3 regions of the Alcanivorax sp. IL3 genome follow, and region 2 is predicted to be linked to each of the others. Evidence: predicted binding sites of a transcription regulator. Region 2 holds the regulator's gene; each other region holds the start of a gene.
The links. Region 2 encodes sigma-54, which starts transcription at its own class of promoters, with help from an activator protein. Its sites were predicted from a motif close to TGGCACNNNNNTTGCTNT; they were not measured.
Positions count from the first base shown of each region.

Region 1 (4,160 bases), 1.3 Mb from region 2:
GCGGTCGCCGCCGATCATGCGGCTGTGGTCGCGGGTGAGGCATTCCAGGCGTTCATTACGCAGTCGCCAGATACGCGAATCGCCTACCTGGAACAGGTGGGCGGTACGCGAGCGCAGTATCAGCAGGGACAAGGTGCACAGGTGGCTTTCCCCTGCCAGTGTCTGCCGGCACAGCCAGCGGTTCAGGGCTTCCAGTACCCGCTGTGCGGAGCGGGGCACACTCCATAGCGATGGCGTTGCATAGTAGTCGTTGATAAATCCGAGCACACAGGATTCCGCTGCCTCCCGGGCTGCACCGGCACTGGACAGCCCATCAGCCAGGGCGGCAACGATGCCCTTGGTACGCAGCAATGGGCCATCAGGAATCTGCATAGCCAGCGCATCCTGGTTGTGCAGCTTGGGCCCGGCATCGCTGTACTGGCCGATGCGAACCTGCGGGTGCAGGTCCGGCTCGGGGGCAATGGCTGAGTCCTCGGTCGTGACGTTGGCAACATCCATGATCAAAGCTCCTGTGTATGACCTGCCGAAAACACTCAGCCCACCTCGATGAGCTGAACGTCGCCTTTCTCATCAATTTCCGCAATGTGCCCTTTGGGTTCATCCAGGAACTGCACGGCGGCCAGGGCCACGGCAGCGCTGGCGGCAATCACCAGGAAGAAGGTGGACGGGTCCACAAAGGTCAGCACGGTCAGGAAGATCACCGCACCGGCGTTACCGTAGGCGCCCACCATGCCGGCGATCTGACCGGTAAGGCGTCGCTTGATCAGCGGCACGGTGGCGAATACCGCCCCCTCGCCAGCCTGCACAAAGAAAGAACAGCACATGGTGGCAATCACCGCCAGGGCAATGGGCCAGCTACTGCCTATCTGGCTCATCAGGCCGTAACCCACCATCAGACCGCAGAGCAGAATCGCCAATGATTTCTTGCGTCCGAACTTGTCGGAGACCCAGCCACCACCGGGGCGAGCCACCAGATTCATGAAGGCATAGCCGGAGGCCAGCAGGCCGCCAGTGACTGCCGACAGGGTAAAGGTATCGGTAAAGAACAGTGGCAGCATGGACACCACCGCCAGCTCGGAGCCGAAGGTCACCATATACGCCAGATCCAGAATGGCTACCTGCTTGAAGCTGTAGCGGTCGTGCTCGGGAACCCCTTCTTTCAGGTGTTCACGGTTTACTCGCCAGGCCTGACCAAGCTGTACCACCGCCAGGCTGATAATCAGTGCGGCCAACAGAATCTGTGTGGTCTGGCCGAACAGATTAAGATTGGTGGGCCCCAGGCGCCAGACGATCACCAGCAGGGCGATATACAAAGGCAGGCTCATGGCCAGGTAGAAGAACAGGTCTTTCCTGGTGCTCACTTCCAGCGCGCTGGCTTTCTTCGGCTTGAAATAGGACGCGCCCTGGGGCGTGTTGCGTGCCCGCCACAGGAAGAAAATCCCGTAGAGAAAGGAAACGGCGCCGGTGGTGGCAATGGCCCAGCGCCAGCCGTCATCGCCGCCGTAAAAGAGAGCCAGTGAAGGCAGGGTAATCGCCGCGGCAGCAGAGCCGAAGTTGCCCCAGCCACCATAGACACCTTCCGCCAGGCCCACTTCCCGGGCCGGGAACCATTCGCTGATCAGGCGTATGCCCACCACGAAACCGGCACCCACAAAGCCCATCAGCAGACGGGTCACCGCCAGTTGTTCATAGGTAGTGGAAAGCGCAAACGCCCAACAGGGGAGGGCGGCAAGCATCAGCAGTGAGCCAAACACCAGCCGGGGGCCAAAGCGATCCACCAGGGAACCGATCACCACCCGGGCCGGAATGGTCAGCGCCACGTTGAGAATCAGCAACGCCTTTATCTGTTCCGGGGTGAGGTCGAAGGCTTCGCGCAAATGCCCCATTAATGGCGCATGGGAAAACCACACAACAAAGGTAATAAAGAACGCCAGCCAGCTCAGGTGTAACAGGCGGATGCGTGGCGCGGAAAGATTCAACAGATTCAGCTTTTGATCGCTCATGACTTCTCCATGCATGGGCGGTTAACGACAGGGTGGTCTAGGCAACTCCTGTGCCACCTTGATAAGTGACTGTTTTCAATGGATTAAACGGAGAGAAATCGAGAGAAGGGCAATAACCGTGCGCAAATCGGGAGCGTTTATGGGTCATCGCGGTGCACGAAAAAATGCATTTTTCTCGTGCACGAACGCATTAAAAGAAAGCAGGAGTTCTGTGGTTATTGCCGAAAAAACAAAATAAATCTATTAAAAATAATGAGTTAGCAAGTTGGCACAGGCCTTGCTCAGTGATGGGTGTCAGTTATGCACCGCGAGGGTGAGCCTTATGGCAAAGCAACAACTTCTACTTATTGGCCACGGCATGGTGGGCCAACGTTATCTAGAGTCTCTGGTGGTCCAGGGTGGCCGCGAGCACTTCGACATTACCGTACTGTGCGCCGAGTCACTGCCGGCCTATGACCGCGTGGGGCTAACCAGCTACTTTTCCGGCAAGAACGCCGACGACCTGTCGCTGGTGCCTGAAGGGTTCTTCGCCGAGCACGACATTACCCTGAAGCTGAATACCAAGGCGGATGTCATTGATCGTGGTGCGCGCACCGTTACTACCAACACCGGTGAAACGCTGAACTACGACAAGCTGGTACTGGCCACCGGGTCTTATCCGTTCGTGCCGCCGATTCCCGGTAATGATCGAGACAACTGTTTTGTGTACCGCACCATCGATGATCTGGATGCCATGATCGCTGCCAGTAAAGACGGCAAAGTGGGCACCGTTGTGGGGGGCGGCCTGCTGGGTCTTGAGGCAGCCAAGGCTTTGCATGATCTGGGCCTGCAAACCCATGTGGTGGAATTTGCCCCGCGTCTGATGGCTGTCCAGGTGGACGACTTTGGTGGCGGCCTGCTCAAGGACAAGATTCAGGAATTGGGTGTCACCGTGCACACCAGCACCGGCACCAAAGACATTGTTGACGGTGAAACCTGCAAACACCGGATGAACTTCGGTGAAGACAATTACCTGGAAACCGATGTGATCGTGTTCTCCGCTGGCATCCGTCCCCAGGACGAACTGGCCCGCGCCTGTGAGCTAGAGCTGGGCGAGCGTGGCGGTGTCGTGGTGAACAACCACTGTGTCACCTCGGATGACAGCATTTATGCCATCGGTGAAGTGGCGTTGTGGGAAGGCCGCATCTTCGGTCTGGTGGCGCCGGGTTACCAGATGGCGGAGATCGCCGCCGAGCACCTGATGGGCAAACAGGAAAAACAATTCCTGGGCGCGGACATGAGCACCAAGCTGAAACTGATGGGCGTGGACGTGGCGTCCATCGGTGATGCCCACGGCAACACTCCGGGTTCACGCAGTACCGTGTTCATGGATCAGACCGTCGGCATCTACAAGAAGGCGGTGATCAGCGAATGTGGCAAGAAACTGCTGGGCGCCGTGCTGGTAGGCGATGCCAATGATTACGGCAACCTGCTGCAGCTGTGCCTGAACGAGATGGACCTGCCTGGTGATCCGGCGGCACTGGTCGCCCCGGTTTCCGATGGTGCGCCCCTGCTGGGCGCCGATGCTCTGCCCGATACCGCCCAGATCTGTTCCTGTAATAACGTCTCCAAGGGCGACCTGTGTGCCGCCATTGATGATGGCGCCATGACCGTGGGTGATCTGAAATCCTGCACCAAGGCTTCGGCTACCTGTGGTGGTTGTTCGGCGCTGGTGAAACAGGTGCTGGACAGCGAACTGGAAAAACGTGGCGTGGAAGTGAACAACCACCTCTGCGAGCACTTTCCCTATTCCCGCCAGGAAATCTATCACCTGGTACGGGTAGGGCAGATCACCACCTTTGATGAGCTGCTGGAAAAACACGGCAGCGGTGAAGGTTGTGATATCTGCAAACCCACCGCGGCCTCGGTGTTGGCATCCTGCTGGAATGACTATGTGCTGAACAAGCCCCACGCGGGCCTGCAGGACACCAACGACTACTTCCTGGGCAACCTGCAGCGGGACGGCACCTATTCTGTGGTACCCCGTGTGGCCGGCGGTGAAATCACCCCGGACAAACTCATCGTGCTAGGCGAAGTGGCCAAGAAATACGACCTTTACACCAAGATCACCGGCGGTCAGCGGGTGGATCTGTTCGGTGCCCGCGTTGAGCAGCTGCC
Region 1 is NZ_CP179931.1:2,259,508-2,263,667, reverse strand. Features, by position in the region: gene ACMG4M_RS10535 (bifunctional protein-serine/threonine kinase/phosphatase) at 1-498, opposite strand, end outside; gene ACMG4M_RS10530 (NarK family nitrate/nitrite MFS transporter) at 534-2,003, opposite strand; gene nirB (nitrite reductase large subunit NirB) at 2,326-4,160, shown strand, end outside.
Region 1: a site for sigma-54 is predicted at 2,042-2,059, ahead of ACMG4M_RS10530 (NarK family nitrate/nitrite MFS transporter). Genes of this name have one in related genera too.

Region 2 (4,160 bases):
AGCAGCGAAGGCGACAAGCGTGTGCGACTGGTGATCCCTGCCGAAAATCAGACGCCCAAGGAAGACACTCCTGCGGACAACAATACAAACGAAGAGGCGCCCGTAGAGCCCTCCTCCGAGGCGGAGCCAAACACCCTATGAGCCATTTACGTGCCCACCACCTGGCAAAAAGCTACAAGGGTCGCCGAGTCATCGAGGATGTCTCCCTGGACGTGGAGGCCGGCCAGATCGTCGGCCTGCTCGGCCCCAATGGCGCCGGCAAGACCACCTGCTTCTACATGATTGTCGGCCTGGTGGAAGCGGACGCCGGGCGAATCGACATCAACGAGGCGGATATCACCCATCTGCCCATGCATGGCCGCGCCCAGCGCGGCATCGGCTATCTGCCACAAGAAGCCAGCATCTTCCGCCGCCTGACCGTGGAAGAAAACATCATGGCGATCCTGGAAACCCGCAAGGAGCTCAGCAAGGCGGATCGCCACGAGCGCATGGAGAGCCTGCTCAAGGAATTCCATATCACCCATATCCGTGATTCCCTGGGCATGAGCCTGTCCGGCGGTGAACGACGTCGGGCAGAAATCGCCCGCGGTCTGGCCACCGACCCGGATTTCATCCTGCTGGATGAACCCTTCGCCGGCGTGGACCCGATTTCCGTGAACGACATCAAGGGCATCATCCGCCACCTGAAAGAGCGCGGCATCGGCGTGCTGATCACCGATCACAACGTGCGCGAAACCCTGGATATCTGTGACACCGCCTATATTGTCAGCGCCGGGCACATTATCGCCTCCGGCGACGCCGACACCATTCTCGGTAACCAGCAGGTGCGGGATGTGTACCTGGGGGCCGATTTCAGGCTGTAAACAAATTGACAGTTGATAGTGGACAGTTGACAGCTACGCGATAAAGGCACTTGGTTCTGAAGCCCTTTGAGGGCCGCGCCCAAACTTTAAACGCAGCCTCAGACATTGCAGATAAAGACAGGATTCCCCGCGACGCTGTCAACTGTCCACTATCAACTGTCAACTTTGCTCTCTAGCACACAACCATCATTGGCACAAATATTGCTTGCCTTATGCATAGGCTGTTATTCTCGTGTTTTGGGGATGACATCAGCCTGAGCAGTATGAAGCCAAGCCTACAACTACAAATCGGCCAGCAGCTGACCATGACACCGCAGCTGCAGCAGGCCATTCGCCTCTTGCAGCTATCCACGCTGGACTTGCGTCAGGAGATTCAGCAGGCAGTGGAAAGCAATCCGTTGCTGGAGCTGGCTGATGATTTCGGTGACGAATCCCTGCCTGACGCTGACGAAGAACGTCAGGACGAACAGGAGCTGGATACCGAGCGTGACGACGCTCTGGAAGAGTTCGTGGACGACGAACCCGGCATCGAAACGGAATGGGACGATGTCTATTCCGGCCAGACCAGCAGTGCCTCCAGCGCCCTCCCCGACGATGCCGACGACTGGCAACAACGCCATAGCATTGCCGGCAATCTTCAGGACCACCTGCTCTGGCAACTGAATCTGACCCCCATGAGCGATGTAGACCGCATTATCGCCATGACCATCATCGAGTCCCTGGACGATCGCGGCTACCTGACCGTCACCGTGGACGAGATCGTAGCGATGATGAACGCCCAGGATGACCTGCTCACCGAAGGCGACGAACTGGAAGCCGATGAAGTACTGGCAGTTCAGCACCGCCTGCAGCAATTCGATCCGGTAGGGGTCGCCAGCCTGGATCTGGCCGACTGCCTGCGGGTGCAGTTGCGCCAACTCCCCACAGACACTCCCTTTCTGGACTATGCCCTGGCCCTGCTGGGGCATCTCGCGCTGCTGGAAAAGCACGACTACGCCGCCCTGCGCCGGGTACTGCAGATCAGCGAAGAAAACCTGCTCGACGCGCTCTCGCTGCTGCGCACCCTGGACCCGGCACCCGGCGAACAGATCGGTGAAAGCCAGGTGGATTACGCGGTGCCGGACGTGATTGTGCGCCAGCACCAGGGACGCTGGCAGGTCAGCCTGAATGAGGAAGTGCTGCCCAAGGTCAACCTGCAGCAGCAGTACGCCTCCATGGCCCGCAAGGCCGGTGGCGAGGATGGTCAGTACCTGCGCAACTGCGTGCAGGAGGCCAAGTGGTTCATCAAGAGCCTGCAAAGCCGCCACGACACCCTGCTGAAGGTGGCCACCCGCATCGTTGAAGTTCAACAAGACTTCTTTGACTATGGCGAGGAGGCAATGAAACCGCTGGTTCTGGCCGAGATTGCTGATGCCGTCGAGATGCACGAATCGACCATCAGTCGGGTCACCAACCAGAAATACATGATGACACCCCGCGGCGTCTTTGAGCTCAAGTATTTCTTCTCCAGCCACGTGGGAACAGACGGCGGCGGTGAGTGTTCCTCCACCGCTATTCGTGCCATTATTAAGAAGCTGGTCGCTGCCGAGAATCCCCGCAAGCCGCTTAGCGACAACAAGCTGGCTAGCTTGTTGAACGAGCAGGGGATCAACGTGGCGCGCCGGACAGTCGCCAAGTATCGTGAGGCGATGAGAATACCGTCATCCAGCGCCCGCAAGCGTTTGGTGTAGGCGCCGGGACGGCCCAACGAGCAGGTAAAGGAGTCAGCCATGCAAATTAATATCAGCGGTCATCACCTGGAAATTACCGATGCTTTGCGAGCCTACGTAGGAGACAAATTCTCCCGTCTTGAACGGCATTTCGACCAGATTACCAGTGTCCAGGTGATTCTTTCTCCGGAACCCAAAACCCACAAGGCAGAATCCACCATCCATATTTCCGGGGCCGACGTCTTCGCCACCGCTGAAGCAGTGGACATGTACGCTGCCATCGACAAGCTGACGGACAAGCTCGACCGCCAGATCCTCAAACACAAGGAAAAGGCTGTCAGCCACAAGCACGGCGGCCACTGAACCCAAAGCGACAATTATGCGAGTTCGCGAACTACTCACCGAAGCACGCACCCATAGCGAGGTGCAGGCCAGCAGCAAGAAACAGCTGCTGGACCAGGTTGCGCAGCTGGCCGCGGCCGGCTGCGACAGCCTCAACGAACAGGAGGTCTTCGATGCCTTGGTAGCCCGGGAAAAGCTGGGCTCCACGGGCATCGGTGAAGGCATCGCCATTCCTCACTGCCGTCTTGGTCACTGCCAGCAACCCATCGGGCTGCTGCTGAAACTGTCTACCCCCATCGATTTCGACGCCGTTGACGGTCGTCCGGTAGATCTGGTTTTTGTGCTGCTGGTTCCCCAGGAAAACCCTGAACAGCACCTGAAAACCCTCAGCCACCTGGCTTCCCTGTTCAACCACGACGATTACCGTGACGAACTGCGATTGAGCAAGAACGATCATCACCTTTATCACACCGCCGTGGAATCCGAAGCGGAGCTGCGACTGGCATCATGAAGGAACGCAACACGCTTTCAGGCATCACCCGGGATATCCCCTCGTCTATCAATTTTGCGTGTCAACGTGCGGCAAATAGCATGCAAGCGGTGCAACCATGAAACTCACCATCATCAGCGGCCGATCCGGCTCGGGGAAAACCACCGCCCTGCAAGCCATGGAAGACCAGAACTACTACTGCGTCGACAATCTGCCGGTGGGCATGCTCCCGACACTGGCGGAGCAGCTTGATCAGGGTGAGCTACCCATAGAACGAGCGGCAGTAGGCATTGATGCCCGCAACCTGCCCACCCAGTTGCTGGCCTTTGATGCCATCCTTGATGCACTACACCAGCAGCAGGTAAAGACCGAAATTATTTACCTGGATGCGGACGACAGCACTCTGCTGAAGCGCTTCAGCGCCACCCGGCGGCGTCACCCGCTGGGCGCCCAGCAGGGCTCCGTGGAGGCAGCCATTCAGCATGAGCGGGAATTGCTCTCCAATATCCGCCTGCGTGCCGACCTGGTGATCGACACCAGCAACTATGACGTTCACAGCCTGCGCAACCTGATGCGCGAGCGGGTAGCCAATCGCAGCGCGGCCCTGTCCCTGCAACTGGAATCCTTCGGGTTCAAGAACGGCTTGCCCAACGATGCCGATCTGGTGTTTGACGTGCGAGTACTGCCCAACCCGCACTGGCGGGCCGACCTGCGGCCCTTTACCGGCCGCGATGACGCCATCATCGATTTCCTCCA
Region 2 is NZ_CP179931.1:976,422-980,581, reverse strand. Features, by position in the region: gene lptA (lipopolysaccharide transport periplasmic protein LptA) at 1-141, shown strand, start outside; gene lptB (LPS export ABC transporter ATP-binding protein) at 138-863, shown strand; gene ACMG4M_RS04640 (RNA polymerase factor sigma-54) at 1,127-2,593, shown strand; gene hpf (ribosome hibernation-promoting factor, HPF/YfiA family) at 2,633-2,935, shown strand; gene ptsN (PTS IIA-like nitrogen regulatory protein PtsN) at 2,952-3,425, shown strand; gene rapZ (RNase adapter RapZ) at 3,523-4,160, shown strand, end outside.

Region 3 (4,160 bases), 1.1 Mb from region 2:
ATCGTTGTGAAGGATTAACCTTTCACGAATTCCGGGTAGGCTTCCATACCGCAGTCAGCCATATCCATGCCTTCGTACTCATCTTCTTCTGCAACCCGGATGCCCATGACGGCTTTCAGGATGCCCCAGACGATCAGGCTGGCCACGAATACCCAGATGAAGATGGTAGCTGCACCGATGATCTGGCCGGAGAAGGACACATCAGCGTTGGTAACCGGTACCAGCAGCAGACCCAGCAGACCAACCACACCGTGTACGGAGATGGCACCGACCGGATCGTCGATCTTCAGCTTGTCCAGAGTCAGGATGCTGAACACTACCAGCACACCACCAGCGGCACCGAACAGAGTAGCCAGCAGCGGAGTCGGAGTAGACGGCTCGGCAGTGATGGCAACCAGACCCGCCAGGGCACCGTTGAGCAGCATGGTCAGGTCAGCCTTGCCGAACAGGATGCGGCCAACGATCAGGGCAGCAACAGCACCACCAGCGGCAGCAGCGTTGGTGTTCAGGAACACCATGGCAACAGAGTGTGCGCTTGCAGCATCGCCCAGCTTCAGTACAGACCCGCCGTTAAAGCCGAACCAGCCCATCCACAGGATGAAGGTACCCAGAGTCGCCAGGGGCAGGTTGGCACCCGGGATAGCGTGCACTTCACCGTTAGGACCGTATTTGCCTTTACGAGCACCCAGCAGCAGCACACCAGCCAGAGCAGCAGCAGCACCAGCCATGTGAACGATGCCGGAACCAGCAAAGTCAGAGAAGCCCAGGTCGCCCAGGTTGTACATGCCAAACACGTCAGCACCACCCCAGGTCCAGGAACCTTCCAGCGGGTAGATCACACCGGTCATGAATACCGCGAAGACCAGGAAGGCCCACAGCTTCATACGCTCGGCAACCGCACCGGAGACGATGGACATGGCGGTAGCCACGAACACCACCTGGAAGAAGAAGTCAGACGCACCAGAGTAGACGGAATCACCATCGAATCCGTTCTCGGTAGATGCGCTCAGCACACCGGCCAGATCGAAGGCTTCGATACCGTCCAGGAAGATGCCGCCGCCGTACATGATGGCGTAACCACACACCAAGTACATGATGCAGCTAATGGCAAACAGCGCCACGTTCTTGGTGAGAATTTCGGTGGTGTTTTTCGCACGCACCAGACCGGCTTCCAGCATGGCAAAACCGGCAGCCATCCACATTACCAATGCGCCACACACCAGAAAGTAAAAGGTGTCCATGGCGTACTGAAGTTCAAAAATTTGATTTTCCACAATGCAACCCTCCGAAAATGGAAGCGTGTTCTCTAAACCCTGGCATGGGTCGATTTACAACACGGTAAAACTTAAATCGCGTCCTCACCGGTCTCACCGGTACGGATACGAATCGCTTGCTCCAGGGAAGTGACGAAGATCTTACCGTCACCAATCTTGCCGGTATTGGCAGCTTTCGCGATGGCTTCAATCACCTGATCCAGAGAGGACTCAGCGATGGCCACCTCGATTTTTACCTTGGGCAGAAAATCCACCACGTACTCGGCACCCCGGTACAGCTCGGTGTGACCTTTCTGGCGTCCAAAGCCTTTCACCTCGGTAACGGTGATGCCTTGCACGCCGATCTCGGAGAGTGCTTCACGCACGTCATCCAATTTGAACGGCTTAATTACGGCAGTAACCAGTTTCATTTCATTCTCCTCAGCTTTCACCGCGTCCGGTGTCGTCCGTTTCACTTCGAGCCCCGTTATGGTTCCCGATCCACAGTTTGCTCGAACGCTCTGACCCAATAAGTGCACGACCCATGCCAGGTTTAGAAAATCATGCATTTTCAGCGGGTTATATCCCGATCCCGATTCAAGGAACGGGTTCGGCGCGCCATTATAGCGCACCACCTTGGGGCGGGTTCCAACTTGGTGCAGAGCGGTTGCCCTGCACCGCCGGTGCCGCGCCAGCGAACACCGTGCTACCATCCGCCCATCAATACAAGCACCGCCGCCACAGACCGCATTACTGGCGGCCCGGGCCAGCCATTACCCCTGGTCCTCGATGGAGATTCAAGATGCCTGATCAACCCTTTATCGACCGCCTGATGGCCGACATCAGTGGGCGCCTACCCACCGATCTGGGCGGCCTGCGCAACGAAGTGGAGCGCAATGTGCGCAGCGTACTGGCGGAAGCGGTCAGCCGCCTGGATCTGATCACCCGGGAAGAGTTCGATATTCAGCAACAGGTATTGATGCGCACCCGGGAAAAACTGGAGGCGCTGGAGAAGCAGGTAGCGGAGCTGGAGAAAACGACGGACGCCTGACGCCCGGTATTTCCCGTAGGAGCTAGGCTTGCATGGCGAACAACCGCAATCGCGAGCAAGTTCGCCATGCAAGCCTAGCTCCTACGAAAGTCTGATTTCCTACATCTACCGCCGACAACCTCGCACACGTAGCACGCTCCCCTCCCCGTACACTGCCTCGCACACACTGAATTCTGCGAGAACACGTGACGCATGCATTGCTCTACAGCCGGGCACCACTGGGCATCCAGGCCCGGGAAGTGCGGGTGGAAACCCATCTGGCACCGGGCCTGCCTGCCTTCACCATTGTCGGCATGGGCGACACCGCCGTGCGAGAAAGCCGGGACCGGGTGCGCTCGGCGCTGGTCAACAGCGGCTTCGAGTTTCCCCAGCGGCGCATCACCGTGAGCCTGGCCCCGGCGGATCTACCCAAGGATGGCGGCCGTTTTGATCTGCCCATTGCCCTGGGCATCCTGCTGGCCAGCGGGCAGCTCGGAAAACTGGACAGCAACCAGTACGAATTTATCGGCGAGCTGGCATTGAATGGCGCCCTGAGCCCGGTTCCCGGCATGTTGCCCTGCGCCCTGGCCTGCCAGCCCACCGGCCGCACCTTGATCGTTCCCCGTGACAACGCAGATGAAGCCGCACTGGCAGGTGCCAGCACCGTGGCCGGCGACCAACTCGCCCAGGTGGCAGCCCACCTGGTGGGCCAGTCCCCGCTGCCACTGCACGATCACCCGGCCCCGGACACCACCACCTATGAAGGAGGCTGCCTCTCGGAAATCCGCGGCCAGGCAGCCGCCAAGCGGGTACTGGAGATTGCCGCCGCCGGGGGGCATTCGCTGCTGCTCAGTGGCCCGCCCGGTGCCGGTAAAAGCATGCTGGCCTCGCGCCTGCCGGGGCTGGTGCCTCCACTGCATCCGAAGCAGGCTCTGGAAGTGGCGGCCATTCATTCCCTGAAGCAGCCGCGTCCGGCGCGCCTGTTCCACCAGCGCCCCTACCGGGCGCCCCACCATACCGCCTCGGCCACCGCTCTGGTTGGCGGCGGCAGCCATCCTCGGCCCGGGGAAATTTCCCTGGCCCACCACGGCATCCTGTTTCTCGATGAGTTACCGGAGTTCGACCGGCGAGTACTGGAGGTATTACGTGAACCGCTGGAAACCGGTGAGGTGAGCATCGCCCGGGCTGCCCAAGAGCTCACCTTCCCGGCCCGCTTTCAATTGATCGCCGCCATGAACCCCTGCCCCTGCGGTTACCTGGGCGACCCGGAGAAGGGCTGCGGCTATCGTTGCGACAAGGCCAAGCGCTACCAGAACAAACTGTCCGGCCCCTTGTTGGACCGTATTGATCTGCACCTGGACGTACCCGCGGTGGAAGCCCGGGAACTACTGGGCGACCGGCAGGGAGAAACCAGCGCGACAGTCCGCGCCCGGGTACGCGACGCCTGGCAACGGCAATGGCAGCGCCAGCGACGCCTGAACAGGGAACTGGGCAGCGATCACCTGGATCCGCTGCTACGCCCTCATCGGGACTGGCTGGCCAACGTCATGACCCGCATGGGGTTGTCCGCCCGGGCCCTGCATCGCAGTGCCCGGGTGGCACGCACCATTGCCGATTTGGCCGGAACAGATACCGTCGACCGGGATCACCTACGCGAAGCCCTGAGTTATCGACAAACGGTAGCGGACACCCGGTAACCCTGGTCAGGTTTCCTGTGGTCTGCTGACGCTGGTCAGCCAGCGATCAATATCGCCATCAGCACAGCCAGAAGTGACAGTGGCATGATGATGAGTGCGCTCTTGAGGAATTTCTCTACATAGAGATGTCTGGTGTATTGATCCAGCATGATGTATTTCCCCATAACCCGTTAAAATGAC
Region 3 is NZ_CP179931.1:3,483,330-3,487,489, forward strand. Features, by position in the region: gene ACMG4M_RS16230 (ammonium transporter) at 15-1,274, opposite strand; gene glnK (P-II family nitrogen regulator) at 1,346-1,684, opposite strand; gene ACMG4M_RS16240 (accessory factor UbiK family protein) at 2,056-2,304, shown strand; gene ACMG4M_RS16245 (YifB family Mg chelatase-like AAA ATPase) at 2,490-3,980, shown strand.
Region 3: a site for sigma-54 is predicted at 1,786-1,803, ahead of glnK (P-II family nitrogen regulator). Genes of this name have one in related genera too.